DNA from 3 places in the Spartinivicinus ruber genome. Region 2 is predicted to be linked to each of the others. Evidence: predicted binding sites of a transcription regulator. Region 2 holds the regulator's gene; each other region holds the start of a gene.

Region 1 (10,359 bases), 2.2 Mb from region 2:
ATTTATCACTTTTTTATCCATGATTCTTATTCAGTCAAAAGAAAGAATTCATGGTTTAGTGTGGGTAATGGCCCTCTCCATAGGCTTTTTCGGTATCAAGGGTGGCGTCTTTTCGCTAGCGACTGGGTTGAGCTACCGTGTTTGGGGGCCACCTGGCTCAGTGATAGAAGGTAATAACGAGCTAGGAGTTGCACTATTGATGATTATTCCGCTGCTTGTCTATCTCTACCAAAACAGCTCAAAAAAAATGCTCAAGCGCTTTCTATTAGCCAGCATCATGTTATGTGCTTTATCTATCTTGAGTACTTTCTCTAGAGGTGCCTTTTTAGCATTTGTTTGCATGCTTGGCTTTTTATGGTTTAAAAGCAAACATAAGCTACCCCTTGCCATTGTCTGTATAGTGAGTTTATTAGCCATTACCCCCTTCCTACCCGATCATTGGATTGAACGTATGGGCTCTATCCCTGTAGTAGGTAAGTACATTACCAATGCAGATGAAGGTCCTGAAATTGATGAATCAGGGCTAGGACGCTTAAGTGCTTGGCGAATGGCATTTAATATTGCTACACACCGTGTCACTGCTGGAGGGTTCAAATGCTGGACCCCCGAAAATTTTGCACTTTATTCTAATCCGGAGCGGGTCCATGATGCCCACAGTATCTATTTTGAGGTATTGGGTGAGCAGGGATTCATTGGGCTTTTCTTATTTTTGCTGCTATTTTTCTTAGCTTGGCGAACAGGTAGTTGGATTATTCGCCATACTAAAGACAGAGCCGACATGTTATGGGCAAACCAGTTAGCCCGGATGATTCAAGTGAGTATTATTGCTTATGCAACAGGTGGTGCATTCTTAGGGCTAGCCTATTTTGATTTAGTTTACCATTTGATCTGTTTATTAGTAGTCACACAATTATGGGTTAAGCGACAGCTTGCCAACCCAGTTATCGAAGCTGATCCCCAATCTATTAAAGATAGTGCTACTCCTGAACGCCAAAAGTGGCCTTGGGAAAAATAATAAGCGCTTTTAAAAGCATCTCAAGATAACTCCTCTCCAAAATATTGGGCAGAAGTAAATAATTCAATAAACTGGTTACCAAACTGCCGTCTTTTGTGGGTGCCAATACCTGGCACCTGTAATAACTGACTTTGCTGGGTTGGTTTCAGCTGCAACATCTCAAATAAGGTAGCATCACTACAAATTCGGTAAGGTGGCACTTGATGTTCAGCTGCCAATTGGCGCCTTAATCGTTTTAATGCCTGCCACAAAGGGTAGTCTTCTGGAGACACTTCCAGCTCAAAGCGACCTTTAGGACGTTTAACCGCTCTCTGATCTGAACGTAAATACAAGTCTATTTCACCACGCAGCAAAGGACGGCAGCGTTCAGTTAATTGCAACGTACCATAACCATCCATACTTATTCCTAAATAACCTTGCGCAATCAACTGGCGAAATACTGACCGCCACTGTGCTTCACTAAATTCTTGGCCAATTCCCCACGTACTTAGCTGCTGATGGCCACATTGTTGTATTTGTTTATTTTTCCTACCCAACAGCACATTAATGACATGACTGACACCATACCGTTGATGAGTACGATACACACAAGACAACGCTTTTTGTGCCGCTTCTGTTGCATTCCAGGTACTGGCAGGATTAACGCACCAGTCACACTGGCCACAAGGTTTGGGATAATTTTCACTAAAATAACGTAATAATACTTGACGCCGGCAACAGGTGCTTTCACATAACGCCAACATTGTATCTAGGCGGTGTTGCTCAACTGCTTTTACTCTTGGCTCGGCTGTTGATTGAGCCAATAACTGGCGATTAAATAATACATCTTGTAACCCATACAACATCCATGCAGTGGCCGGCAAACCATCACGTCCCGCTCGGCCTGTCTCCTGATAGTAAGACTCAATACTACGCGGCATATCCAAGTGGACTACAAACCGCACATCTGGCTTATCCACCCCCATTCCAAAAGCCACTGTGGCAACCATTAATTGACCATCTTCGTAAATAAATTGGCGCTGATTAACTTCCCTTGTATTCGCGTCCAGCCCTGCATGATAAGCCAGTGCAGCAAATCCTTGCTGTTGCAGCCATTCAGCTGTTTGCTCCACTTTCCGACGACTGGCACAATAAATAATTCCTGCTGCTCCTGATTGCTGTGATAAAAAACTCAACAGTTGTTGCCTGGCTTGTTGTTTGGGTTCGATATGATAAAACAAATTGCTGCGATCAAAACCTGAACAAAACAATTGCGCTTGCTGTAAGTGCAAACGTTCAATAATTTCCTGCTGAGTTCGCTTATCTGCAGTTGCCGTCAGGGCAATTCTAGGTACATGTGGAAATTGCTGAGCTAAACAACCTAGTGTTAAATAATCAGGCCGAAAATCATGTCCCCACTGCGACACACAATGAGCTTCATCAATCGCAAATAATGCCAAAGGAATTTGCTGAAACACACCCAACAGTCGTTCGCTTTTTAAACGCTCAGGAGCAACATATAGAATATCAAGTTGGCCAGCAAGCAAGGCTTGTTCAGTTGCTTGGCGTTGTTCTATAGTTAAGTGGCCATGGAGAGCAGCAGCATTAATCCCATTTTCAATTAAACCAGCTACCTGGTCTTGCATTAACGCAATTAAGGGTGATACCACAATAGCGGTACCAGCACGGGCAATAGCAGGCAATTGGTAACAAAGGGATTTACCTGCACCTGTTGGCATAATGACCACTGCATCTTGATTATTAACTAACCTGGTTATAATTTCTGCTTGCTGCCCTCTAAACTCATCGTACCCAAACACCTTTTTTAATAAACACTTTAATTCAGCTTGCGTATCGTGGCTCACCCAGTTTTACTCCCACTGTTTATGCAAACCTTACCTGACAAGGAAATGGCAGAGTATATAGAGAGTCACTAGTGCTGAATAGTTAGCAAAGAAAATACCTAGAAAAAACTCAGCATTTTCAATTAATGCAGATACCCTTAAAATAGGTTTTATTTTTGATAGTTGAGACATAATGCCACACACTTCTTTTCAACAGCATATCAGCCAACTTGAGCAATTACTGGACCACCCAGCATTAGCAGAAGATGGGTTAACCTATTTAGAGTGTTTAGGCCTGCTCACCGCCAATGCCATTGCCCCCACTATTCAGGAACAAGCTATTTGCCAGGTTGTTATTGGTGACTCATCACTTCCAACCCAATTTCCACTAGATGAGCTTGCCTCTCTGCTGAATCAACTTGGTCAACAAATCCAACGCCAACTGTATCTTGCAGAACCACCCTTATTACCTTTTCAATTTGAAGAAGATGAAGAGCAGTGGTTAACGATTGCTGAAGAATGGTCAATTGGGTTTATGACCACCGTTTTTGAGGCAGAAGAGCTTTGGTTTAATAAAGACCAGCAGGAAATCAGTGAGTTACTGCTACCAATCATGGTATTATCCGGATTATTTAATGATCAGCCTGAGTTTGCAGAAATGCGAGAAGACGCTGAGCTGGTAGAAGACATGTTTAACCAACTTGCTGAAGTGGTTACTGAGTTATATTTGGTTTTCCAAGCCCCTGAAGAAAAGCCCAAATATCATAAATCCCCAAAGAGCAAGAGCAGAAAATAAAAAAAGGGCCTATCGCAAAGGCCCTTTTTTCTATCGCCACTTTCTCAGCCGATCACTTTTTAATCCAAACCTCAACACGACTATTTTTAACTTTGGTTGCAGGATCATTATTGGATTCAGTTAAATGGAGTGCCCCATAGCCAATTACCTTTAGTGAGTTGCGGTCCACCCCTGCTTTAATCAGTTCCCGCTTTACGACTTTTGCCCGTAAATTAGCTAATAACTCTGTTTTTCTCGCATTACCTGCCTCTTCAGCGAAACCACGAACAATCAAACTAACCGGGCCGCTTTTACTCTGCTGATCATAAAATATCTTCATGCGTTTTAAGTCCCGATTGCCTTTATTATCAAGCTTGGATTTTCCTGCTTCAAACCGAAAATTAACAGATAGACGGCGATAGCCTTTTACTTGCTCAATATAATTAGTAGGAAATTTAGCAGCTAATTGCTGGTTAAGTATCGTTATATTTTGCCCAACAAACCCTACCTCATTAACAATTTCTTGCCCTTTTGCGCTTAATGCGTAATCAACAAATTCTTTAGCTAACTCAGAGGGATTATTCGGGCTGATATAAAAGTACAACCGACGTCCTAAGGGATAATCTTCAGTCGCCACATTAAGTATATTAGGCTCTAAATAATTATCTCCTCCAGCAGAAATCGCTAATGGCTTAGCGTTTCCAATACTGTTTAATCCAACAAAGCCGACTGCCCCCGTATTTGCTGCCACTTTACGAGACAATTCGGCATTCGATTCAAACCGCTCTGTACCTGCTGCGAGTGACTGTTTTTTTAATACGAGTCCACTAAAGGTATCCCACGTACCAGAGGCTTTATCACGGGCAAAACGAGTAACGTTTAATGGCGACCCACCAATCTGGCTCCAACTAGTGATATTACCGGTAAACAACTTACCAACCTGCTCCACAGACAACTGCTTGAGTGAATTAGACTTATTAACAATAATAGCCAACCCATCAATGGCTAAAATATGTTCGGCTGAATCACTTTTAAAGTCTCCCTTTGAGCTTAATAACTTATGCTCACTATTTTTAATCGATCTGGATGCAGCGGCTATTTCAGCTTTTTCTGCCGCAATGGCTTTAAATCCTGAAGACGAACCGTGGGCTTTGACAACAATGGCTAGTGCTTTATTTTGTTGCTTAGCAAGGCCACTGATTTCCTTTTCATTAGTCGCCAGCTCTTTTTCCTGAATATCAGTTAAGCCTTTATCAGCTAAATATTGTCGGACAAGTGCCGGACCTAACTTAGCGCCAATGGTATTTGAACCAGCAATAGTGAATAACGTAATTTTAGATTGAGTGTTTTTAGAAAAATCAGGTAATGGTGCCAACTCAGCAGCACAGCAAAACGATGCTACCAGCCAACTACTTAATAAAGCGGTCATTTTTTGCAAAGAGCAACGTTCTCGCAAAGGCCTCTGGCCTCCTTTACACCAATGTACTGCAAACAAATCATTACTTCCTCTGTCAAATTAATAACATGTCTATTCAACGTAAATCAATTTACATAAATATGACAGAGCAACACTATTTTCTTTGTAGTAATGATTCACAAAAAATACAAGCATCAATATCAAAAACAGTTCAAGCTTACCCGCCCAACCAGACTGTCAGACAATCTATTATTGTCTTCATATCAAGGTTGCCCAATTCCTAATAACAGCTTATAACTATCTAGTGCTGCATCCTATAAATAAGGGTCAGCACTATGGCCTAACGTTTGTCAAATTCAACCAAACACAAATAGGCTTTATAAATTTCTCCTACGTTTCACTGCTGGTTAATATGAGTAAACAATACGAACTGGTTTTCAATGGTGAGCTAATCTCCGGCTTTACCGAGGCAACTGCCAAACAAAATGTAGCTAAGTTATTTAAAGCCAATGAGCAACAGATAGCTATTTTCTTCTCTGGCAAGCGGGTTGTGATTAAAAATCAGCTAGATGAGACCACAGGGCAAAAATATTTGCTGGCGTTAAAAAAAGCAGGCTTAAACTGTCGACTAATGGAAATGGGGGCACCAGAAACAACCGATTCAGCCCATTCCAGCGCACCGGCAGCAAAGCCAACTGCCGATCCTACAGCCTCACAAGCAGAATCACCTGAGCAAGATACCCCTGAAACGGCTGAACATAGCGACCAGCCTGATCTTGATGCACCTGACTGGTCAATAGCCCCTACTGGTTCTTTAATGAAAGAGCCCTCAAAGACTACTCCGCCACCACCGCCAGATACCAGCCAACTGTCTATTGCTCCAATGAAAGGGTATATTGTTGAGCCCAACAAAAAGACACCACCGCCACCTCCTGACACCAGCCATTTATCTGTAAAGCCAGAAAAAAAAGACTAAGGCCTGTTAACGCTATTTGAATCACCACGGCCATAGACTATTTTTTCGCCCAGCAAAGACAAGGAATGTTGTGTAGTCATTCTACATAAATGACTACACAGCTGAGGAGGTTGTCACGGTTTTTTTATGGGTACTGCTGAAACCAGGTAATAATAGCAGCTGGCGACTCAGATACCCATTGATGCCCAGCCAAATAATCGGTCAGGCGATTGGTAGGAATATTTTGTTCCAATAACTTTGCATAGTATTGATCCATCGTCCACCAGGGTACCACTGTATCCAAAAAGCCATGAACAAATAAGGTAGGTGGATGATCTACTGGCAACGACTGGGGTATACTACAAGTTGGGCCTGTACAGGTTGCGTATGAAGCCGAATGAATAGCCAGCGCTTTAAATTCCTGGGAAAAAGAAACAGCCATCCGACTAGTGTTATAACCACCACTGGCCATACCTGCTGCATATTTCCGTTGATTATCAACCGGACCAAATGTCCCTTTTTTGATAGCAGCTAATAAACGTTTAAAAAAAGCATAATCACTGGTTAACTCATATTGAGTAAATGGACCTGCTGAGTTAGTTAACCAATCAAGCTCCGACTCTGCTTTAGGCGCTAACACAGCAAACCCCTGATCAAGCAATCTTTTAATAGCTAACGTTTCATAATAACTATCCAAAGGATCATCCGTTGACCGCTTAAACTGGACTGGAAAGAAATTGCCTTGAAACAGTAACACGACTGGCCAGCCTGCCTTAGGCGGCTCACCTAGGGGTAGTTGGTATTTTACTTCGCGGGAAAGGTGCTCGTTGACAGGAACTGCATATATTTTATAACTGCACTCAATTGTCCCTGACTGAAATAAGCTTTTTGGGGTTACCAAACAACGACTATCTGCCCAACTAGCAATACTGAAGCAACATAATAAACTCAAACAATATAATAAACACCTATTAAGCCAGTTAACTGTTTGATGAGGGTGATCAGTGCGGCAGTTGTTGTCTTCCATGACTCAGCAAAATCGTTGCGAACTCTCTTTAAATGTAGGTCATTCCAACCGGCCGTCAACCTTGAGGGCATGTACGTCCCTAAGGGCAGTCTTGCGTAACTAGGAGAAACCTTTTATGTTCAGCTTCCCACAATTAACACTCATGAGGACACTGATGAAAAAAGCTTACATTACGCTAACTATTCTGTTACTCAGTAGCTGGTTATTCATAAGCCATGCATTCGCTGCTAATCCTACTGTCGTATTTGAAACCAATAAAGGAACTGTTGAGCTTGAACTGTACGCAGATAAAGCACCGATCTCAGTCAAAAACTTTTTACAGTATGTTAATGATGAGTTTTATAATGGGCTAGTTTTTCACCGGGTAATCCCAGGCTTTATGATTCAAGGTGGTGGCTTTAACCCGCAGTTGAACCGACAAAGTACCCGGTCTAGTATTAAAAACGAAGCAAATAATGGCTTAAAAAACCTTCGTGGTACTATTGCCATGGCTCGCCTGCCATCCCCAGACACAGCGACCTCTCAGTTTTTTATTAATCTAAACGACAATGCTTTTTTAGATCATGGAGTTAGAGACTTTGGCTATGCCGTATTTGGCAAGGTAACGACTGGCATGGATGTGGTTGACTCGATTGCAGCCACTAAAACAGGTAATCAACAAGGCATGCAAAATGTACCTATTGAACCTGTGATTATCAAAAAAGCGTGGCAGAAAGACGCTAAGCCTGCTGAGAAATCGGTAGCACCTGAGAAAAGTTAAGTAATGAAATAACAAGGTAAAACAAAATGGTAGAGGTAATAGGCGGCAGCCTCTACCAGCCACATCCCGGCACATGAAGTCCCTGCTACCGTTGCTCCCTTCCGGGCCTGGCGGGGTTTACAGATATTCATTGCGAGAGGACCGATAAAGGCCACCATAACGCGGTCGTCGTGCGTTGCCGACGGCTGCGCATTCTCCCTAATTCACTAGGAAAATGCAAGCATAAATTTTACTAGCCACATCACTGGCTAGTTATTAAACACTGGTTATCCATGCCGTATTATTATGCTTTGCCCCACTCAAAGTAGTTACACTTATTCTATAGTTACATAATAAAAATGTAATCAAACTGATAACGGCAGTAATAACGCAAGTGACACACTCTACAACCATTGTCCCCATTTTGGCAGGTGGGGGAACCCGCTTACCCGCTCATGTAGGTATCCTGCAAGGTTTACAAGAGCTAGGTATTGGCTTTCAGCACATTGTGGGCGTATCAGGTGGCAGTATTGTTTCATCACTTTATGCAACAGGTAAAAGCGTTGACGAGTTGAAATCACTTACCTTGAATGTAGACTTTCAACAGTTTCGCGGCCAATCTATCATTAGCCTGATTCGCTCTGGAGGGCTATCGAATGGCCATGTATTTGAACATTGGCTAGATGAACAGCTTGGTGGTGTTACCTTTCAAGATTTAGCATTAGATTTACACATTGTAGCAACGGATGTCGCCTCAAGCCAACCGGTTATTTTTAACCGGCATAATACCCCTGATCTCAGAGTTGCCAAAGCCGTTAGGTTTTCTATTTCTATTCCTCTTATTTTCAGCTTTCAACACTTTGATGATCATGTATTAGTCGATGGCAGTATTCTGTCCGAAGATGCCTTACACCGTGATTGGTCAGGGGAAAATACACCGGTGATTTGTTTTCGCATGCGAAGTAGCCAAAAGCACACACAAATTAGTTCTAATAGCTTAATTCCAATTAAAGATTATTTAAGTATGTTAATTCGCACTTTTATGACCACCATTTCCAGGGAGTATATAAATGAAGCATTTTGGCATTCAACCATTATTGTTGATACTAAACATTTTTCTCCAGTAGAATTTAATTTATCTGAAGAAGATAAGCTCACTTTATATGATATGGGCTATCAAACCACCTTACAATATGTGCCCCAAAAAGTCTGGGAAGATGAAGATAAGCATTCTTGTACTGCTAAAAAAACAGCTAGTTAAATAAAGATCCCCCTTATTTTTTAACAGTAACTAAATAATAGGTCAGCTAATTGCTATACTTAACTTTAGTTAAGCACTATTGAGGAGAAATAGTTAATTAATCATTTTATTACATTAACATTGTGTTAATTGCATTCAATAGTCTAAGGATGGACAGCAATTATGAATCAAACAATAGCCACTTTATCACCTCAACCCCCTATCCAAACTACTACGCCAATTGCTCCACCAAACTTAAGCTTATATTGGGATTTACACATTAATCGAAATAAGTTATCTGCATTAAATTTTTTTAAGAAGGTCTCTGCAGGCTTATGTGTTTACAGCCCTAATGTTGAAAAATTATATAGTCATTTCGAAGTAGTATTACCCAAGGACAACCAAAAAGAGCACCTTATTATTTTACCTAATCCCTATAATTTTAATAATGGCTTTAACCACATTAGCGAAAAGTATTTAATTAATACAGGCATTTTACTATTACCAGGCGAATGCATCCATAAAAATGGAATTATCATTGCTATTCCTAAACACAAAAAAAACACTTATAGGCTATTACCACTTCCTATAGGAGGTCAACTGGTTATTAATCGATTCAAAGAAAAATACCAAACTCCTTTCCTGCCTGTTTTACTTAACCCAGACTTAAGAAATTTTCACTCTCATCGCCCCTTTATTCACTTATTTCGCATACGCCTTAATGAATACGATGAGCTACCATTATCGATAAAAAGTGAAATCACAATGACAATTAGAAATAAACTCTCTTATCTAAATAAACATTCAGGTTAGTACTACCTATTTTGCCAATAAACACCGACGATGATGATCAAGACTGGGTGAACTTCTGTAACATTGGTGACAACTATGCAACCTTCAGGTTGCTACGGTTGCACCATGACCAACACTACCGTTTGCTAAGTAACCGAGTACAACCCACTCTCAAACCATATACCCCAAGCCCTACACTTATCGCGGGTAACCAGACCCACTGTAGCTCTGACCATAACACCTGCATACCGCGTTCAGACAGAAAACCTGACACGCCTATAGGCGACACCTGAATCAGCCGGTTTGGAATAAAATAACGATGATTCTCCCATGGCCACAACCAGGCAACCCCCAGCCCACCATTAGTCATTGCATCCAGAAAAGGATGAGAGATTGAACCAACAAATAAGCCAGTAAACGCCCAAAATGGCGTGGTTTTTAACAGCCGATGACTGATCAATCCAACTAGGCCCACAAAAATAGAAAAGCTTATCGAGTGAGTAAAGCCCCGATGACCAAACGGTGAAGCGTAGGGAATACCTAACTGAAATGCAATGACATCCAAATCAGGCAAAA
Region 2 (10,359 bases):
TATTAAGTAAAAACTTCATTGTGAGCGCATTATCCATTTTTGAAGCTGCCCAGTGGCAACGCCATCTTAACATACCTTCGCCCTGGCAAAACTGGCTAACTTTCACTGGTTCCCTCTCACAACGCTTGCAGGATACCTTTGAATCCCTGTCAGTCAAGTTGATCAGCCAGTGTTGGCAGCCTGCACTACCCTCTGAACAAAAGCTGCTAGGCATCCCAAAACAGCAATCAGCTTTTATCCGTGAGGTAATCCTCTATGCCAACCAACAACCTGTGGTATATGCCCGCACCGTAATACCTGCATTTACCGGCCTGCTTAGCTGTCAGCCGCTGCTTAGCTTGGATACTGAACCATTAGGCAGACTTTTATTCAATCATGCCAGCGCTAAGCGAAACCCAAACTTTACGTTTGCTCACTTTACCCAGCAACAGTTGCAAGTCTTGCCTGCGCCCTTAACAATAACGCCTCCAGCATTAACACCGTCAAGAATTAACCAAGACTGCTGGGCCAGACAATCAGTTTTTATTGTGAATCAACGTCAGCTAGCAGTCAGCGAACTGTTTTTACCCACTATTTTTTCAATGCAGCAATCTGTAAATAAACCCTTACAACACCAGCCAATGTAAAACGAGCTTATTCATAGTGACTAACAGGATGGAACTAACAGACAGCCCTACCAACAAGCTCAATGCCCTACTTAGCATCACCCGCTTAAACCGTCCTATTGGTATTTACCTGCTGCTTTGGCCCACTTTATGGAGCCTCTGGCTTGCGGCAAATGGCTTACCAGACTGGCACTTAATTATTATCTTTTGTTTAGGTGTAACAGTGATGCGTAGTGCTGGATGTGTAATCAATGACATTGCTGACCGAGACTTTGATGGTCATGTTCAGCGCACCCAAAACAGGCCCTTGATTACTGGTGATCTAACGGTTAAAGAAGCACTATGGTGCTTTGTTGTGCTCTGTGTTGTTGCATTTGTATTAGTGCTTTTTACCAATCTGCTAACAATATTACTCAGTTTTGGAGGCTTGGCTTTAGCAGTTTGTTATCCCTTTATGAAGCGCTATACCCATTACCCCCAAATTGTATTGGGGGCAGCTTTTTCCTGGTCGATCCCTATGGCCTATACTGCTCAAACTGGTGAATTAAACCATGCTATCTGGCTGCTGTTTTTGGCTAACCTGGCCTGGACAGTTGCCTATGATACGGCTTACGCCATGGTAGATAGAGACGATGATTTAAAAATAGGCGTCAAATCTACTGCTATTTTATTTGGGAAAGCTGATAAACTTATGATTGGCTTATTACAAATAATTACTCTAGCTTTGTTAGCAGGGGTAGGCTATTTATTTCAGCGTGGTTGGCTGTTCTTTATTGGCATCGGCTTGATGGCTGGATTGTTTATCTATCAGCAGTATTTAATCAAAAATCGTGATCGGTCCCAATGCTTTAAAGCGTTTTTAAATAATCACTGGGCAGGCATGTTTGTCTTTATTGGAATAGTTTGTGATAGTGCTGTTTCTTAGTTTTGCCTTTGTAGGTAATAACTAGGAATACTTCTCACTGTGGTATTGAGCCACAGTCATAAAACTCATGGATTGGTAACACTTTCAGGGCAGAGCCACAGGAATGTCATGCAAATGTAACATTAAGTCTGTGTAATGCTCTGCTGACAACTTGAAAGCGAGAGAAGGCTTGAAAATGGTTGGCAAAAAAATACTCATAGTGGACGATGAGGCCCCCATCCGGGAAATGATTGCAGTTGCTCTCGAAATGGCTGGCTACGAATGTCTGGAAGCAGATAACACCCAAGATGCGCATAGCATAATGATCGACAAGAAGCCCGATCTAATCTTGCTTGATTGGATGCTACCAGGAACCAGTGGAATTGAATTGGCAAGGCGACTCCGTCGCGATGAAATTACTGCCAATATTCCTATCATTATGTTAACCGCTAAAGGTGAAGAAGATAATAAGATTCAAGGGCTGGAAGTAGGGGCTGATGATTACATCACCAAACCATTCTCCCCCAGAGAACTGGTTGCCCGTCTAAAAGCAGTCCTACGACGCTCCGGTGCTCAAGAGCCACAGGAACCCATTCGGGTTGAAGGGCTAGAGCTGGACCCAATTAGCCATCGCGTTAGTATCAATGGCAAACCGACTGAAATGGGCCCTACTGAGTATCGCTTATTGCAGTTCTTTATGACTCATCAAGAGCGAGCGTACACCCGAGGCCAGTTACTGGACCAGGTTTGGGGTGGCAATGTGTATGTTGAAGAGCGTACCGTTGATGTTCATATTCGGCGGCTACGCAAAGCATTAGGCACAGGCCATGACCGTTTTATCCAAACCGTTAGAGGCACTGGTTACAGGTTTTCAACTAAGGCTTAACCGTGAAGGCTAATTGGCAGGGCGAAATTATTCAGCGGCTCGCTATTACTGTTTCAGTCAGCGTATTGTTTGGAGTAGTTATTGGAGAAGTAGCCTGGGTTTTAGCAATCGTTTTAGCTGGATACCTAAGCTGGACGCTATTACAGGTGTTTCGCCTCAGCCATTGGCTCCAGGAGAGTGAACATAATCACCTGGAACCACCTGAAAGTCGCGGCATTTGGGGAGATATCTTCGATGCTATCTACCGACTGCAACGCCGTGACCAAAAAGCCCGAGCCCGCCTCCAGGCAGTAATTGATCGGGTGCAAGAATCCACAGCCGCTTTAAATGACGCAGTCATTATGGTCGACAACCAGGGCAATCTGGAGTGGTGGAATAAAGCAGCAGAAGCCATGCTTGGCTTTAAAAGCCCTATTGACCAGGGCCAGCTCATTACAAACCTGATCAGAGACCCAGCTTTTACTAAATACTTCGATAAAAAAGACTACCAAGAAGCCCTTGAAGTCTCTTCTCCCATCAATGATCAGCTCATCCTACAGTTCAACATTACTCTGTTTGGTCGCAATGACCGCCTGCTACTGGTCAGAGACATCACCCGGTTACATAACCTGGAACAAATGCGCAAAGACTTTGTGGCCAATGTTTCCCATGAGCTAAGAACACCCCTGACAGTAATAAGAGGTTATCTGGAAACATTACTGGATAACGCTAATATTTTGCCTGAGCGCTGGATTCGGGCTTTACAACAAATGCAGCAGCAATCCGATCGGATGGAAAATCTGGTTAGCGATCTACTACTGCTATCAAGACTAGAGACCAGTGACCGGCAAACTGATTTGAAGCCACTGTATTTACATAAAGTCCTGTTCAATATTGTTAATGATGCAAAAGCATTGAGCGGGGATCGCTGTCACCATATTCAGCTGGTTTGCCCAGAAGAAGCGAAGCTGTTCGGGCACGACCGGGAGTTGCATAGCGCCATTTCCAATCTGATTTTTAACAGCGTTAAATACACCCCCGCTGAAGGACAAATTGATGTGCATTGGTGGGAAGATGAGAGTGGTGGACACTTATCAGTAATGGATGACGGAGTTGGGATAGATCCAAAACATATCCCTCGCCTTACCGAACGATTCTATCGAGCAGATCCTAGTCGCTCAATCAATACAGGGGGAACCGGGCTGGGCTTAGCCATCGTGAAGCATGTATTGATACGCCACAATGCCCGGTTAGAAATACAAAGTGAGTTAGGTAAAGGCAGCTGCTTTATCTGCCACTTCCCACCCTCAATGATCGCCAGTGAAAACAGCCCAGAATTGGTGGAATAAAACCTAAAAAGAAGTTCACCGTACCTAAAGCGAAGGGAGTATCACCAGTATTTTTTTCCAGACCCAGTGGCAATAAACTTCGATAAATACTCAAATTTTTGCGGATCTTCATCAACAAACACCACAGAAATCACAATGTTTTCTGCGTTGGCATTCTTTTCTGGTGCTTGCAGGGTATGAATTAGGCAATTTATTCGCGCAATATCTCCCTCAGAATCGTTCTGTTGCAAGTCTATTACGGCTGTATCCAACAACTGTGGAATGCCATGTTGCCGACTAGCAATCACTTTCGCTTCTTTAAGGCTTATATCCTGAATTTCACAAGGAATGGTTTTATCATGCACCCGCAACTGTGCAGGGCCTTTGGTTGGCTTTTTGGCTGCCTGTGGTTTAGCGGCTGCTTTTCCTCCAGTTAAAGCCGCAACTGATCCTGCTTGAGTTGGCGCTTTTTGTGGTGCTGCTTTTGCTCCAGGTTTGGCAGCAGCTGATTTTCCAGATTCACCATCTAACGACTGTGCTCCCAATGCAGAAATAGACCCTTGGGAAACGCTAGCCTCAAGTGCACTTTTAGCAGCTTTCCCTTCTAAGACATTAGATGGAAGGCGCTTGGAAAGCACTTTTATCACTTTTTTTACTAGCTGCTCATTAGAAAAAGGCTTGCCAATATACTCGCTTACCCCAGCCTGAATGGCCTGCACCACATTCTCTTTGTCGCCACGACTGGTCACCATGATAAAAGGGGTTTTATTGTACTGATATTCATTACGCATCCACTGCAATAGCTCCAGGCCACTTAGCTCCGGCATTTCCCAGTCACACAGCACCAAGTCGTATTCACTTTTCTCTAACATGGACATGGCTTTTTTGCCATTAATCGCTTCCTCAAAAATAAAGTGAGGAAAACGATCTTTAACTGCTTTTTTTACCAAGTCCCTGATGAAGGATGCATCATCAACGACTAACAGCTTCACTTTTTTCATTACTACGCCAGCCCCTTCGGGCTATATCCAAAAAGCTTGTCTATTGAGAATATAGACCAAATAGTCAACAGCCACTGACTGAAACTTACAAACACAAGCGGAACAAGCTTAATAAAGCAGAATATATTGCTCATATTTGTTTTCTGCAAAACGTTCATTATCTAACACAATATTCAGGCTAGCCTGACTTAATCAGCGTTCTCTCACTGTGATTTGCCAAAAAATCTCCCATCTCTTTTGGCGGCAATGGCTTACTCAATAAATAACCCTGAATAAAATCACAGTCATGAACATGCAAAAAGTCCCTCTGCTCTCTTGTTTCAACCCCTTCTGCTGTCAAACTGATCCCAAATTGCTTAGTCATAGCCACAATAGCTTTGAAAATAACTTTACTTTCACTGTTTTCAGGAATTTCATCAATAAAGCTTTTATCAACCTTCAAGTTATCAATCGGCAATTTTTTCAAGGCACCCAATGATGAATAGCCCGTACCAAAGTCATCCATTGCGATGCCTACACCTTGGCCTTTAATTGCTTGAAGCATTTCAAAAGAGACATTTCCCGATTGCATAATGCTGGTCTCTGTTAATTCTAGGGATAAGTATTTAGCCTCAAGCCCTGTTTGTCCGAGTTTGTCTGTTACCAGTTGGCTAATATCCACTCTATTAAACTGAATATTGGATACATTGACAGCTACTTTAATTGGTTTAAAACCCGCTATTTGCCATTCTTTTGCTTGCCTACAGGCTTCTTCTAAAACCCACTCCCCAAGAGGTACGATTAAGCCAGTTTCTTCAGCTAATGGAATAAAATGAAAAGGTGGAATTAAACCTTTGGTTGGGTGATCCCAACGAACCAGAGCTTCACAACCAATTAGTTCACCTGTTTTCAGCTCTAACTGGGGTTGGTAATGCAAAATCATTTGCCCTTGTTCAATAGCTTTTCTCAAGTCAGTTAACAGTTCGTGACGCTCCATTGCTTTGGCCGTCATTGCATTATGGTAAAACTGATAATTATTTTTACCCATGCTTTTAGCGTGATACATCGCGGTATCAGCGTGCTTTAATAACTCCCCTGGCTCATCACCATCATCGGGATAAACAGTAATGCCTATGCTTGCACCTAAATGATAGCGCTGCCCTTTTAAAATAAAGGGGTGGGATAGTGCTTCAAGAATCCGTTCAGCTACCAGGCTGGCATCCTCCCCTTTAGCCACACCATTGAGCAAAATAGTAAACTCATCGCCTCCCAACCGAGACACACCTTTATCCGGGTCATCAATAGTTTCTTCAAAGTCGACTATATTGCGTGAGATTAAATCTTCAGTCCGCAGGCAAAGTCGCAACCGATTTGCAAAGGTTTTTAATAAATCATCCCCTGCATCATGGCCTAAGGTATCATTAACCACTTTAAATCCATCAAGATCAATAAAAAGCAGGGCAAAACAAAGCTTCTGCCGCTTGCAATGAGCAATGGCACGACTAAGTGACTCAATAAACATATTGCGGTTGGAAAGACCTGTTAGGCTATCTTGATAAGCAATTTTATGCAGGGCAATTCCAGTTTCACGCAAGCTATCGCGCATATCGTTAAACGCTTTGGCTAAGTCACCAATTTCATCTGTTTGACTGGTATCAATGGCAACTTTCATATTGCCATCAGCAATATTTAAGGCCGCTTGTTTAAGGTATAAAATGGGGTTAACAATTAAACTATTTAAAATCCAATACAACAGAATCCCACCCACTAACATGGTGCCAAAGGTGATTACAGCCACTACTACCTCAACTCGTTGAGTAATTGCATGAACATCGGCTTCCGGCCAAACAGCAATGAGATTCAGATTTTCAGCTAGTGGTACTAAAGACAGATAAGATTCATTATTGGCAAATTGCGCTTTCAATGTTTCATTGACCTGGCTTTTCAATTGGCTGAATAGTGCTTTATCTTCCACAGTTTTATCAGGCTTAGGGGTATATAAAATCCTTCCCTGGCTATCAACCAAAAACATATAGCCATTGTTACCAATTCGCGCTTGCTGCAAATATTGCAGCAGCTCACTGGTTTCTACAGAAATAACCAAATAACCACGTAGTTTTGCTTCAGCAAATAGCGGATCAATAGACTGGTCAGCTAAGCGAATGGCTTTCGCTACCAATAATGCCAATTTCTGTGTATCGGGATGTAAGGTAAAAAATGCCTGCGTGTCCTGGTCACTTTCCTTTAACCGACGAAACCAAGGCTCTCCTCCCTCTTGATCTGTTTGGTTGGCAATCGGCTCCCAGGTTGAACGAATATCTTCAAAGCCATCAGGCATTAATAAGCGAATTTCAAAATGATCAGAATAAGTGTTTTGGTAGTTTTGAAAAACCTGAAGTAACGGGCGATAAAGTAGTTGATAACGCTTATTTTCATCTAATTGAAAATATCGTTTTAGTAAATTGGTGGTAGCCAATAAGCTGATATTGCCGATACTCACCCGCTGCAAATGATTAACCTGGGTTTTTACCTCTTTTATTTTAAGGGTCATTTGATCAAGCGTTTGATGCTCATAAAGCCGTTTTATTTCCTTATAAGCTAAAAACCCTAGCAGTAAGACAGGCAAAACTACCGTAGGCATCAACAACAAAATTATTTTCGCCCTTAACTTCATGCTGGTGGGTGCTTTTCATTAATGATGATTACTAAATCTTTACAAAAAAAGTTTCTCAGTATCAGTATATTAGCTCCAATTCCACAATCACGCTTTGTTATACCTTTGTCGAATGGATAAAAGAGAATTTGCTTATTGTAAATGGAAATAAATCTGACTAACTTTTTTGGTGGCCGTACTCGGCAGAGGTAATAATAATTCCAGTTTTTTCATAACATCAACACTCGGATATAGCCATGAACTCTTCTGCATTGACTCTGGCAGCAAGGCGACTGCAGCAGTATTTGGGCTTGAATAAGCGACATGGCGAGCATTTTCTGCCGCATTCTTTGGCTCATTAAGGAAGTCGATAAAATTAGCTGCCAATTGTTTGTTATCTGAGTCCTCAGCTACGGTCAAATAATCCAAAACCATTACCGAACCTTCATTTGGTATAGTAAAGCCAATTGGTATTCCACTACGCATTAACGAATAGGCCTCACCATTATAAATAGCACTTACCCATAAGTTTTCATTGATAGCCCCTGTGGCAGGATAACGGATATCACTTGCCCACAATACAAATGGCCGCTGATTAGTTAATGCTATTTCCGCTTTCTGTAAAGCACTAATACTCGTACTGTTAACTGAATAACCTAAACTCAGCAAGGTGACAGCGACAGTTTCCTGAGGAGTAGGTGGCATTAAAATTTTACTATATAGTGCAGGAGCAGGATTAAGTATGCTATTCCAGTGCATAATAGGCTCTTGCAACCTTTCATTGTTAAAAGCAATTCCAAGCACTTTCCAAAAATAAGGCACTGCAAATTTTTCCAACAATGTATGTTGTTTTAGCCAACGGCTATCAATATGCTTAATGTTTTTTAGTGAAAAATCAGTGAGAGGAGCTAACCAGCCACTGGCGATATAAGCAGTTGCTGCAGAAGAGTCAACACAAATAACATCCACTCCAAGGCCATCACTTTCTAATAAGAATAAGTTTCGGTCATCATCACTGTTATAATAAACCAGCTTAACTTTCACATTAAATGCTTGCTCAAAGCGTTTATATACAGCCGGTGAAAGATAATTAGAACGAATAAGCACATTCAGCTCAGGCTTTTCGGTTTTAACTGTGTCACTTGCTGTAGCACCAGCCAAAACACTATAGCCATAACTAAGCCAAACAGTGATGAGGCAAAATATATTGAAATGCATTATTTGTTAATAATAGCTTTCAACAAACTAAGTAGCAGGCTTTATTTGTATTTTATTCAAGGGAAGGAAGGATTAAGAGAAGTAAAATTAAACCCTCTCCCAAAGAGGATTAGCACAAAGGAGAGGGGTTGAATAAAAATTACTTTTCGAGCACTTCTTCTTTCATTCGTTTTAAGCCAATATGCCGTACATCGGTACCTTTAACTAAATAAATCACATGCTCGGCTATGTTTCTGGCATGGTCACCAATACGCTCTAAAGACCTAAGCACCCACATAATATTCAATACTCGGGTGATACTTCTTGGGTCTTCCATCATGAAGGTTACCAGCTCTCGCATGGCACTTTTGTATTCCAAGTCAACCGATTTATCTTCCTGAGCCACTCTCAAAGCCATTTCAGTATCAAACCGAGCAAAAGCTGTTAGTGACTCCTGAACCATACGACGTACTCGCGCGCCAATATGGCGAGTCTCAATATAACCTTTTGGTGCTTCACCCTCTTCAGTTAATTCAATAGCATGGCCAGCTATTTTGGCTGCTTCGTCCCCTACTCGCTCCAAGTCGGTAGACATTTTCGAACAGGCAATCACCAACCGTAAGTCACTGGCTGCTGGCTGCCTTCTAGCCAAAATTCGAGCACACTCTTCATCTATCGTAAGTTCCATGCTATTGATTTGATCGTCATTTTTGCGGACCTGCTTAGCTAGTTCACTATCAGCGTCAATAAGTGCTCGTACTGCATCACTCACTTGTTTTTCGACTAAGCCGCCCATTGCCAGCAAGCTATTTCTTACTTCTTCAAGTTCGGCATTAAATTGTTGGGAAATATGCTGAGTATGAGTGTCTGTGTTGATATCCATTACTACCTGCAACCTTTACAGTTCACTTTAGGGTATCTCTAAATTACACTTTTTTAGAGGTACCCTCTTCATTGATAGCCTACTTAAATAATAGCTGAGATATGCCCTCAAAAACGACACAAGATGTTTACATACCCTTCGCGAGTGAATTTTAGGGTTTGTTGTCGTCGCTCTTGACCACCATGGAAGGTGGAAATTCAGCTAATGCATGGAGCATTTAACTGTCACCCCAGTCACTTATTTCAATAAGCTCTTGGGGCCTCATCGCTCGACAGCCTCCCCTAAAAGCCACTCGCTTTGGCTATAAGTCTCGAGGATAAATCCTATTTAACCATATCGACCGGTAATATAGTCCTCTGTTTGTTTCTGTGATGGATTAGTGAAGAGTGTATCTGTATCATCAAATTCGACTAATTTACCCATGTACATAAATGCTGTGTAGTCGGAAACACGAGCCGCCTGTTGCATATTATGGGTAACGATAACAATAGTATATTTTGATTTTAGTTCGTTAATTAGTTCTTCAATTTTTAAAGTAGAGATCGGGTCTAGTGCTGAAGCAGGCTCATCCAACAATAAAACTTCAGGCTCTACAGCAATAGTTCTGGCAATAACCAAGCGCTGCTGCTGGCCACCCGACATGCCCAAGGCACTTTCATGCAACCGATCTTTAACTTCATCCCATAATGCAGCGCCTTTTAAAGCCCACTCCACCACTTCATCCAAAACACGCTTTTTATTAATGCCTTGAATTCTTAATCCATAAGCAACATTTTCATAAATGCTTTTGGGAAAAGGATTAGGCTTCTGAAATACCATGCCAACCCTTCTACGAAGGTCCGCAACGTTCACAGAGCGATCATAAATATTCTGATTATCCAAGGCGATTCGGCCTTCTACCCGACAACCATCCACCAGATCATTCATCCGATTCAAGCTTCTTA
Region 3 (10,359 bases), 560 kb from region 2:
GCTGGTTGGCAAATATCTATGAGTGCACTGGCAAACTGCTCGACTTCTTGTGTGGTGTTATATGCGGCAAATGACACACGAATAGTGCCGTTGATATTAAAATGCTGCATTAATGGCATAGCACAATGGTGGCCTACTCTCACCGCAACCCCCTTTTGGTCGAGTAACAAGCCAATATCTTGGGGGTGGTGGCCATCAATAAGAAAGGAAACAATACCAATTTTATCAGCTGCATTACTGAAAAAACGAATACCTGGTAATTGTTGAATTAAAGACTCAGCATAGTTTGCCAAGGCCTGTTCATGTTGCTTTACGTGGTTTATATCAAGCTGGTTAAGAAACTCAATGGCGCGAGCTAACCCAATAGCGCCTGCAATATTTGGTGTGCCTGCCTCAAATTTAAAAGGTACTTGATTGAAATGAGTGTCTTCTAAGGTTACTTGTTCAATCATTTCGCCTCCCATTTGCCATGGAGGCATCATTTCTAGTAAGGCACCTTTAGCATATAACACACCAATGCCCGTAGGGCCATAAAGCTTATGACCAGAAAATACTAAGAAATCACAATCGAGTGTTTGTACATCAAGTTGTGTATGGGTGACAGATTGGGCTGCATCAATTAATACTAAGGCGCCTGAATCATGGGCTTCTTTAATTAACAACTGAATAGGATTAATAGTACCAATGGCATTGGAAACATGGCTAAGGCAGACAAGTTTAGTTTTATTACTGAGCTTGTTGCTAAAATCCTGTTTGTCTAACTCCCCAGTCTCGTTGATTAATACTGCTTTTAATGTAGCGCCAGTGGTTTTAGCTAACTGTTGCCACGGTACTATATTGGCGTGATGCTCTAAAACAGTAATGAGTATTTCATCCCCTTCTTTAATAAAATGATGGCCATAACTATAGGCAACCAAATTTATTGCTTCTGTAGCACCACGGGTCCAGATAATCTCGGTTGACGAACTTGCATTAATAAACTGTTGAACAGTTTTCCGTGCAGCTTCAAATCCTATCGTGGCTTCAGTGCTGAGGTAATGAGAAGCTCTGTGGACATTAGCATTACAGTGTTGGTAGTAGTTGCTAATGGCCTGAATAACACTGAGTGGTTTTTGAGTAGTAGCGGCGTTATCAAAATACACCAATGGTTGGCTATTAACTGTTGTTTGTAAAATAGGAAATAACGTGCGCAGTGCTTTTACATTAAATAGGGAAGTCATTACAGCTTGGTTACCAACAAAGTTGACCTGCATTCATAAAAGATATTACTCAATATCATGACTGAAAAACTGTTTTCGATATAGCGGTTTTGCTATTGTCGTCTTTATTTCAAAGTAAAGAAGTGTAAGCGCAAACAGTGTAATAGCTTTTAGTTATATAAACATTCAACTATTATATAGTCTCTTGTATGTGTAGATACATGGATTGCAGTCAGGGGCTGTGAAGAGGGTAAATTTAGATCATACTATAAATACTAATGATAATAGTCTCGTAGTATTATTCTTGTAATCTATTTTGGTTGATAATTGAACAGCAGGCGTTAAAAGCTTAAGTAACTAAGTAGATGAGAGAATTTCAGTAATAAAAGCAATAACAGGTTATAACTTAGCCATCTGCAATGGCTTTTAGCAATAATTAAATCGGGGCATAAGAAGCAGTTTGGATTTTTACCATACTTCAGGCTGTTTCTAGCAAAGGAGGGAGTATGTTGCTTGACGAGTATAGACAGCAAATCAAGGTTGCACTCGAAAAGCACAACCATGCAGGGCTGTACTTTATTATTGACTCAGCCAGTTTGCCAGAGTTACCAGAGCGAATTTGGGAGCTAGAGGATAATCCACAATGTGATTCATTATTCAGGGGGACGCCAGAGGAAGAGCTGTGTGATGTAGCACCTTATTTAATTAAAGTGAATATTGGCTCACCGTTGTTTGAGTGGCTGCTACAACAATCAATGGATTTACCAGTGGGTATCTTCATTATTAGCCATTGTGAGCATGCTCAGCTTTATAGTCACTTTAAAGCAGCATTGGAAATAAATTTACCTAATCAGCACTGGGCGCATTTTAAGCTATATGACCCCAGAGTGATTTCAGGCTTAAACTTGGTTTGTAATAAGCAAACGTTTGCAAGCTTGTTAGGTCCTGCAAGTATTTGTATTTATGTTGATTTATGCAGTAGAGCCGTGTGCCAAATCGAGAATGAGCAAGCCAGTTGTTATCATTTTGTTAATAAAAAGTTAACTTTTACATTAACGGAGCGTCAGCTGGAGAGGTTGGTTGAACTGAGTATGCCATTTGCTGTAGTAGATTATTTAAAACTTCAAAATGCTGAGCTAATAACATCCGATGTATATGCCGAGTTGTTGTTACTAGCCAAACAAAATTTGAAGCAACATGAAGATATGTCAGTTGTTGTAGGTAAAGAAAAGCAGCCAGTAGTAGGAAACTTGTGTCAGTTGTTATCACCGGTTACACAAGAATACTCCATTATTGAATCGGCTTTGAATAAAGCACAAATGGCAACTTATATATCAGCTCGAGAAATTACTAACTTGCTGCAGAACTATCAGGCTCGAAAAATTTGTGCTTAACCTGAAGGGATTAGGTAGTCAAACTACAAAATCTAATTAACAAAACTCTTAAACAGCCTCTGTGGTATTCTGCTCCAGAGGCTGCTTATTAATAAATTACCAAGATTAGTTAATGTTATAAGCCTTGATTGATTAACCTGAATATTTCTGTAGTTTGGTGAAATATTCAGGTTAGTCATCCTCCCAGTAATCCTCGCCTATCAAATGGTTTAAGCGTTTATTCTCAAAATAGTCCTCAATAGCACGCCTTGCCTCAAGAGAACGCTGAGAAGACTTTTCTCGGTTGCTACTCGATGTTGAGTTGCTTGAAGAAGAGATGTAAATGGGCTGATTAGTTTGCTCGGGTACTTGTATTTGCATAGTGCCGCATCCCTTTCTGGTGTTAGTAGTTGGTTAAGATGCAATAGCTTTATGACAGTATGATTAATGTTTTATGGTAATGCTATTTTGGTTATTTAAACTTCAACTGCCTTCAAATTTATTATGAACTCTAAGTTTTAGATTTACTTAAGAGTCTTATGTTTTAGTACCTAAGTTAAGGGATTAGTAGTATGTTTTTTTACAAGGCTACCAGCTATTCAGGGCTGTGAAACAGCTTCCAAGAAGCTGGTCGCCTACCCAGAAAAGTGCTGCTTTTCACGAAAAAGGTATTTCTCTAATCAGCGACTTTTCCTTAGGTCAATGTAACAGCAGAGCAGCCCTTCGTTAATAACTTTTTAATAACATTTTCAAATTACCAACCCAGTTAAAATGAAAATAATTTACTAGTTATTATTTATTATGTGCTACCAGGGGACTTGTATATATAAAGTTTGAGTTGCCCTTAAGTTTTTGGTGGGGAAATTCGTAGGCTGCGTAAGTTATTCTTAACTGTCTTGAGATGTGCAGCCAACTCTGGCCCACGAGACATTGCTACTCCCATGGCTAGAATATCAATCACTACCAAATGAGCAATTCTTGAAGTTAGTGGAGTATAAACATCAGTGTCTTCTATTGCTTCAACATGTAAAGCAAAATCGCACAGTTTGGCTAATGGACTTTGTTTGGGGCAAATAGCAATAACTTTTGCCTGCTGCTGGCTGACGAGTTGAATTGTATGAATCAGTTCTCGGGTACGACCAGTTTGGGATATAGCCACCACGCAGTCATCTGGAGTCAACGTAGCGGCAGACATGGACTGCATATGGGGGTCTGAGTAAGCTGCGGCTGATAGCTGCAAGCGAAAGAACTTATGCTGAGCATCTATGGCTACTGCACCGGAGGCTCCAAAACCGTAGAACTCTACACGCTTTGCCACAGATAAAGCGGTAATGGCCTGCTCTAGAACCAAATCATCTAAGCTATCGCGAACACTTGAAAGCGTGCTAATGGTTGAGTCAATAATTTTTGACTTGTAGTCGGCAGGAGAGTCATCTTGATTGATTGCAAACTGGCCAAAGTTGCTACCAGAGGCAAGGCACTGTGCCAGCTGTAGTTTGAAGTCCTGAAAGCCACTACAACCCACAGCCCGGCAAAACCTTAAAACGGTTGGTTCACTGACTTCTGCTGCAGTTGCTAGGTCAGCAATACTGATATGCATTACGCGTACGGGGCTATGCAATACAAAGTCTGCCACTTTTTGCTCAGAGCGACGAAGTTGGCTATAACACTGCTGGATTTGTTGTAATAGCTGAATAGAAACCATGTAGGGGTGAATCTTTGCTGGGCCTTTTTGTAGTTATACTACAAAAAATGCATACAAACTATATGGAAATAAGTATTAATAGCTTGTGTCATTGCCAGCCAAGGTAACAGGCCGCTAAACTAATGTGGCCTTATAAGACGAACGCTGTGCGATTTCCGATCAATTTACAAGCTTATTACAAGTCATTATGGATGTATCCCAAACTTTAGACTCTCTCAATGCTGCTCAACGTGAAGTAGTTGCTTCGCCGATTGGAAATTGCTTGGTATTAGCCGGTGCCGGGAGTGGTAAAACCCGTGTGTTGGTTCATCGGATTGCCTGGCTGATTCAGGCTGAAGGCATTTCACCTCATGCGATTATGGCAGTCACCTTTACCAATAAAGCAGCTGCAGAAATGCGCCACAGAATCGAATCATTATTGGGGGTGAATACTCGAGGCATGTGGGTGGGCACCTTTCATGGTTTAGCTCATCGCTTATTGAGACTGCATTGGCGTGATGCAGGGCTTTCTGAAAACTTTCAGATATTAGATGCTGATGATCAGCTGCGCTTAATAAAACGCATTATGAAGGGCTTGAATTTAGATGAAGCAAAATGGCCCCCTAAACAAGCTCAGTGGTATATCAACAGCCAGAAGGATGAAGGGCGTCGTCCACAAAACATTGAAGCCTACGGTGACCAGTTTGATGTCACCATGTTGAAAGTTTATCAGGCTTACGAAGAGGCCTGTAAACTATCAGGTATGGTGGATTTTGCTGAATTATTACTGCGAGCTCACGAAATTTGGCTAAACAAGCCAGAGATCTTAAAACATTACCAGCAGCGCTTTCGTTATTTGCTCGTAGATGAGTTTCAAGACACTAACACCATTCAATATGCTTGGCTAAGAGTATTATCTGGGAATCAAATCCCAGTTATGGTCGTGGGTGATGATGACCAATCCATATATGGCTGGCGTGGCGCGAAAATTGAGAATATCCGACAGTTTGGTAAAGACTTTGCCAATAGCCATACTATTCGTCTAGAACAAAATTACCGTTCTACCAAAACTATCTTACAAGCAGCCAATGCTCTGATTGCACATAACCCTAGTCGGCTAGGTAAAGAACTGTGGACTGATGGTGATAAAGGTGAGGTAATTCAGCTTTTTGCTGGATTTAATGAAGTTGATGAATCCCGTTTTATTGCTCAACGTATCACTAGTTACATAGAAAAAAATCAGGGTAAATATAGTGATATCGCTGTTTTATATCGTTCAAATGCGCAGTCTCGGGTATTAGAAGAGGCGTTATTAAGAGATAGCATACCTTATCGTATTTATGGTGGTTTACGATTTTTCGAGCGTGCTGAAATTAAAAATGCATTAGCTTATTTACGGTTATTGGTTAACCGAAATGATGATGGTGCATTCGAGCGAGTGGTGAATTTGCCAACTCGAGGTATTGGCAATAAAACCCTAGAATTTGTTCGTATTAATGCCAAGACCAATGATGCCAGCTTGTGGCAAGCTGCTGAACAGGTGATTAATCAGCGATTGTTATCAGCACGGGCAGCAAATGCATTAACTGGATTTTTACAGCTGATTAATAAGATTGATACAGCCACTGATGATATGGACTTGGCTGAATTAGCCGATCAGGTCATTACAATGAGTGGATTAGTTGAATTCCATCAAAAGGAAAAGGGAGAAAAAGGTCGGGCTAGGGTAGAAAACCTAGAAGAACTGATATCTGCTTGTAAGGCATTTGACCCCGATGATTATTTCATAGAAGGTGCTGAAGAACAGCCTAGCCCTTTAGCCGCATTTTTAGATCATGCGGCATTAGAAGCTGGTGATACTCAGGCTGATCAGTTTGACGACTGTGTGCAGCTCATGACTTTACATTCTGCAAAAGGCCTGGAATTCCCACTGGTATTTTTAACCGGTATGGAGCAAGGTTTATTTCCCCATAAAATATCTTTAGGTGATCCTGATGGGTTAGAGGAAGAACGGCGCTTGTGTTATGTAGGTATTACCCGGGCGATGGAGCAGCTGTACTTAACTTACGCTGAGTCTCGGCGGTTACATGGCCAGGAAAATATAAATAGGCCGTCGCGTTTTATAAAAGAAATACCAGCAGAATTAGTTAAAGAAATACGAGTGAATGCGTCTATTACACGACCAACTTTTACCCGCGTAGTACCAGTAGCCAACAAAGCTGAAATTCCTGACACTGACTTGCATATAGGCCAGCGAGTGCAGCATAGTATTTTTGGTGAAGGGACTATTATCAACTACGAAGGGCAGGGCGCTCAGGCAAGAGTTCAAGTTAACTTTGCAAATGAAGGTGCTAAATGGTTGGTGGTTACTTATGCCAAGCTAGAGATTATTGAGTAAATCATCGGAGGTGGTATCTAGACTTACAAAACACATCTCGAGCTTATTTATACTGTTTTTGGGCTTGAATGCTGTAGTTTGTAATAACGAGCATAAAAAACTTCAAAGCGCTGAAACCAACTTGCAGATTGGCCAACAAGTGGTGCATAGTGTCTTGAGCATAAGTACTACACTTGTAAACTATGACAGGTATATCTAAACAAGCTTTGCAAATGGGTTGTCAGATAGTAAGCGGTTGCTTATGTTGGGCTGTGTGTTATTGCATGGCTTTTAAAAATGTAGGTTAACAAATACAAACTAAATAATACAAAACAACAAATACCGTGAGTTAACCCGAATAGCTTATCGGATACCAAAGATTCTGGGCATTATTTTCCCTCGGGTTAAAGTTTCACGAATAGATAGGGAGTCATTCATATGAAACGACGCGACTTTGTAACTGCACTAGGCATTGGTGCTAGTGCTGCAGCGCTATCTGCCTGTGGTAAAAAACAGCCTGAAGATTGTGGCCCAGAAGGGGCAGGTGAAAAAGCGGCCAGTAAAGAGGCCATTCAGTGGAAAATGGTAACCACTTGGCCGAAGAATTTTCCGGGCTTGGGTACAGCTCCTGAGCGCTTTGCTAAAAATATTGCAAAAATGAGTAATGGCCGACTGGAAATTAAAGTGTATGGTGCTGGTGAGCTAGTTCCTGCTTTGGAAGTTTTCAGTGCTGTTTCAGCTGGCACTGCTGAAATAGGGCACGGTGCTGCTTATTACTGGAAAGGCAAAGAGCCTGCTGCGCAATTTTTTGCTGCTGTTCCCTTTGGTTTAAATGCTCAGGAAATGAATAGCTGGATTCACTATGGGGGTGGCCAACAGTTGTGGGATGAAGCCTATGACCAGTTTAATCTGAAGCCTTTTGCTGGTGGTAACACTGGGGTGCAAATGGCTGGCTGGTTCCGTAAAAAGATTAACTCTTTAGAAGATTTAAAAGGGTTAAAAATGAGAATCCCTGGTCTAGGAGGCGAAGTACTGAAAAAGCTGGGAGGTGTACCCGTCAATATTCCTGGAGGAGAGTTATTTACTGCATTACAAACCGGAACTATTGATGCTACCGAGTGGGTGGGTCCTTACAATGATTTGGCCTTTGGTCTATATAAGGCAGCAAAGTACTACTACTATCCTGGTTGGCATGAGCCAGGCACAACTTTAGAAGTCATAATTAATAAAAAAGCACTAAAAGCGTTACCGGAAGATTTACAAATGATTGTTGAGCAAGCGATTCGAGCATCCAATCAGGATATGCTAGATGAATATACAGCACGAAATAATCAGGCACTTAACACCTTAGTCAATGAGCATAAAGTTGAGCTGTTGAAGCTGCCAAAAGATGTTCTAAAACAGCTGCATGTTGTATCTAATGAAGTTATTCAGGAAGTGGCTAATACGAGTGACTTGACTAAAAAGGTGTATGAGTCTTTTACTAAGTTTGCAGAGCAATCTCGTGCTTATCATATGATTTCTGAACAGGCGTTCTACGAAACCCGCGCGTTATAGTCCTATACTCTGTTTTCACATCAATAAACCTGTAGCAGATGTTGCAGGTTTGCCTTTTATAGTTAACTCCTGGTATACATTCTAGAAGTCTGTTCAGGTTTGCTTGAAGAGAATCCCTTTGTGCAAACTAGAACAAGCCTTGTCATTTAGCTTGAGTAAAGAGGCACCCCTTTGACTGATCAGAATGAAACCAGTTTAGCGGATATTCAGCGATATCATCAATTATTAGAAGAAACCTTGGCAGCCAGCTCCCAGCAAGAATTAATTCAACTAGTTCATTTGCTTGGTTCGACCATTGGGCATGTCCGCTATTACCAAACCCAGGAGCAAAAAGAAGCTGAAGCTCAACAACGGATCCAATTAACTCAACAAGTACAGCAACAGAGTCCAGAAGGATTTGCCACCATGCAAGCAGTTACTTTGGCTGGCATTAAAGAAGTGTTATCAGCGCTTCAAATATTAAAACAGCAATCGTAAACCAGTATTGCCCTTCGCTGTGAGTATACAGTAAATTTTAAGATGAGTTTTGATAGATAATATGTCGAAAATTAATATTCAAAGAGATCATGGCACTTCAAAAGAAAAGGCGAAAAGTGCTGTACAAAAAATAGCAGAAGAGTTACAACAAAGCATGGGTGCGACTTATGAGTGGCAGCAGGATACACTGTTATTCAAGAAAACAGGTGCAAAAGGTAAAATTGTAGTCGATGACCAGAAAGTCGATATTAGTGTTGAATTAAGCTTGTTGATGAAGCCATTAAAAGGCACCATTGAACAGCAGATTAGTCAACGTTTGGATAAATTAATCGGCTAAGTTGCTATATCCTTCGCGAATAGCTTTTAGGCTTTGTTACCTTAGCTCTGACTACTAAGGATGGTGGAAATTCAGTTAATGCATGGAGCATTTAACTGTCACCCCAGTCACTTATTCCAATAAGCTCCTGGGGGCAAGTCTGCTACTGCAAGACTTGCGGTAGCCACTTTAATTTATATAAAAGTGCTACTGGAACTCATCGCTCGATGGCCTTGCCTAAAACCCCTTCGCTATGGCTATAGAGTTTTTCTTGTAAAGTAGCTGAAAAACTTGTTATATGAAAACACGAGAACGGATTCTCCTAACTAGCTTGGAATTATTTAATGATTTTGGTGAGCCTAATATCACCACTATAGATATTTCCAATGAAATGGAAATCAGTCCTGGTAATCTTTACTACCACTTTCAAGGGAAAGATGCCATTATTCTAGAGCTTTACATGCGATTTGAGCATGATTTAATCGAGTTATTAGAATCTCCTTCTCGGCATAAATTAGCGGTGGATGACTACTGGCTTTATTTGCACATTATTTTCGAGGCTATTCAAAATTATCGTTTTTTTTACCGAGATTTATCTAATTTGCTGGCTAAGTACAAAAAAATTCAGTCACGATTTAACCGACTTATAAGTCGCAAAAAGCAAATGTTCATTGAAGTATGCCAGAGTCTGAAAAAAGCAGATTTTTTGATGGCTACTGAAGAGGAAATTGAAGCGTTGGCTGACAATGCTGTGGTTATTGCAACTTTTTGGTTAAATTACCAGGTGATGAGACATAAAAATGCATACGACAGTAATTATATAAGTTTGGGAATTTACCAAGTGATGTCTTTGATTGCACCCTATTTAGTTGCTGAGCAAAGAGCGAGCTTACAATCCATTAGTAGAATGTATAAAGAAAAGACAGTAAATAACTAATAGTTAGAGGTGCTAATAATAAATTACTTGTCGCTAATTTGACATATATTCGTAGTAATTTTTTTAAAGCCATATTAAAAACAAAAAGGCAGGGGAAAATCCCCTGCAAAATGATGTGCGTTTACCAGGATAGGTGTGTAACTAGGCTGAAACAGCCTTCTTAGTGGTACTGCTGCTACTGCGGCTAGCACTGGTAGCCGGCTTTTTTTCGGATGCCAGTGCTTTTACTGCTTCACTAAGCTCTTCAATCTGATGAGATAACTCTTTTAGCTCGTCTCTAGTGCTTGTTGGCAAGATATCTCTCAGTTGATTTATTCTGTTTTCTAGCTTATCGGTTGTTTTAGATTTAAGTTTTTCTTTCATCTCATCCATGCGATGCTGGGTGCGTGCTTGAACCTCTTCGCCATCTTTTACAAGAGTTTCAAAAAATCTAATCCCT

Evidence for each region. The regulator PhoB, encoded in region 2, activates phosphate uptake and scavenging genes when phosphate is short. The targets are predictions, from matches to a motif close to TGTCATANNNNTGTCANA.
Region 1: a site for PhoB is predicted at 5,159-5,176, ahead of G4Y78_RS16950 (phosphate ABC transporter substrate-binding/OmpA family protein). Genes of this name have one in related genera too.
Region 3: a site for PhoB is predicted at 4,440-4,457, ahead of hexR (transcriptional regulator HexR). Genes of this name have one in related genera too.

Annotation. Positions count from the first base shown of each region.
Region 1 is NZ_CP048878.1:3,713,095-3,723,453, forward strand. It holds gene G4Y78_RS16935 (putative O-glycosylation ligase, exosortase A system-associated) at 1-1,015, shown strand, start outside; gene recQ (DNA helicase RecQ) at 1,036-2,859, opposite strand; gene G4Y78_RS16945 (YecA/YgfB family protein) at 3,032-3,634, shown strand; gene G4Y78_RS16950 (phosphate ABC transporter substrate-binding/OmpA family protein) at 3,687-5,108, opposite strand; gene G4Y78_RS16955 (hypothetical protein) at 5,443-6,006, shown strand; gene G4Y78_RS16960 (extracellular medium-chain-length polyhydroxyalkanoate depolymerase) at 6,131-6,937, opposite strand; gene G4Y78_RS16965 (peptidylprolyl isomerase) at 7,167-7,772, shown strand; RNA gene ffs (signal recognition particle sRNA small type) at 7,823-7,919, opposite strand; gene G4Y78_RS16975 (patatin-like phospholipase family protein) at 8,146-9,012, shown strand; gene G4Y78_RS16980 (hypothetical protein) at 9,175-9,804, shown strand; gene G4Y78_RS16985 (metal-dependent hydrolase) at 9,920-10,359, opposite strand, start outside.
Region 2 is NZ_CP048878.1:5,934,326-5,944,684, forward strand. It holds gene G4Y78_RS26725 (chorismate--pyruvate lyase family protein) at 21-626, shown strand; gene ubiA (4-hydroxybenzoate octaprenyltransferase) at 655-1,530, shown strand; gene phoB (phosphate regulon transcriptional regulator PhoB) at 1,706-2,395, shown strand; gene phoR (phosphate regulon sensor histidine kinase PhoR) at 2,398-3,723, shown strand; gene G4Y78_RS26745 (response regulator) at 3,765-4,703, opposite strand; gene G4Y78_RS26750 (EAL domain-containing protein) at 4,882-7,356, opposite strand; gene G4Y78_RS26755 (ABC transporter substrate-binding protein) at 7,489-8,496, opposite strand; gene phoU (phosphate signaling complex protein PhoU) at 8,693-9,415, opposite strand; gene pstB (phosphate ABC transporter ATP-binding protein PstB) at 9,743-10,359, opposite strand, start outside.
Region 3 is NZ_CP048878.1:135,354-145,712, forward strand. It holds gene G4Y78_RS00710 (SufS family cysteine desulfurase) at 1-1,253, opposite strand, end outside; gene G4Y78_RS00715 (DUF4123 domain-containing protein) at 1,706-2,593, shown strand; gene G4Y78_RS00720 (PA3496 family putative envelope integrity protein) at 2,765-2,953, opposite strand; gene hexR (transcriptional regulator HexR) at 3,417-4,277, opposite strand; gene uvrD (DNA helicase II) at 4,465-6,654, shown strand; gene G4Y78_RS00735 (TRAP transporter substrate-binding protein) at 7,072-8,190, shown strand; gene G4Y78_RS00740 (hypothetical protein) at 8,362-8,667, shown strand; gene G4Y78_RS00745 (polyhydroxyalkanoic acid system family protein) at 8,729-9,004, shown strand; gene G4Y78_RS00750 (TetR/AcrR family transcriptional regulator) at 9,282-9,920, shown strand; gene G4Y78_RS00755 (phasin family protein) at 10,062-10,359, opposite strand, start outside.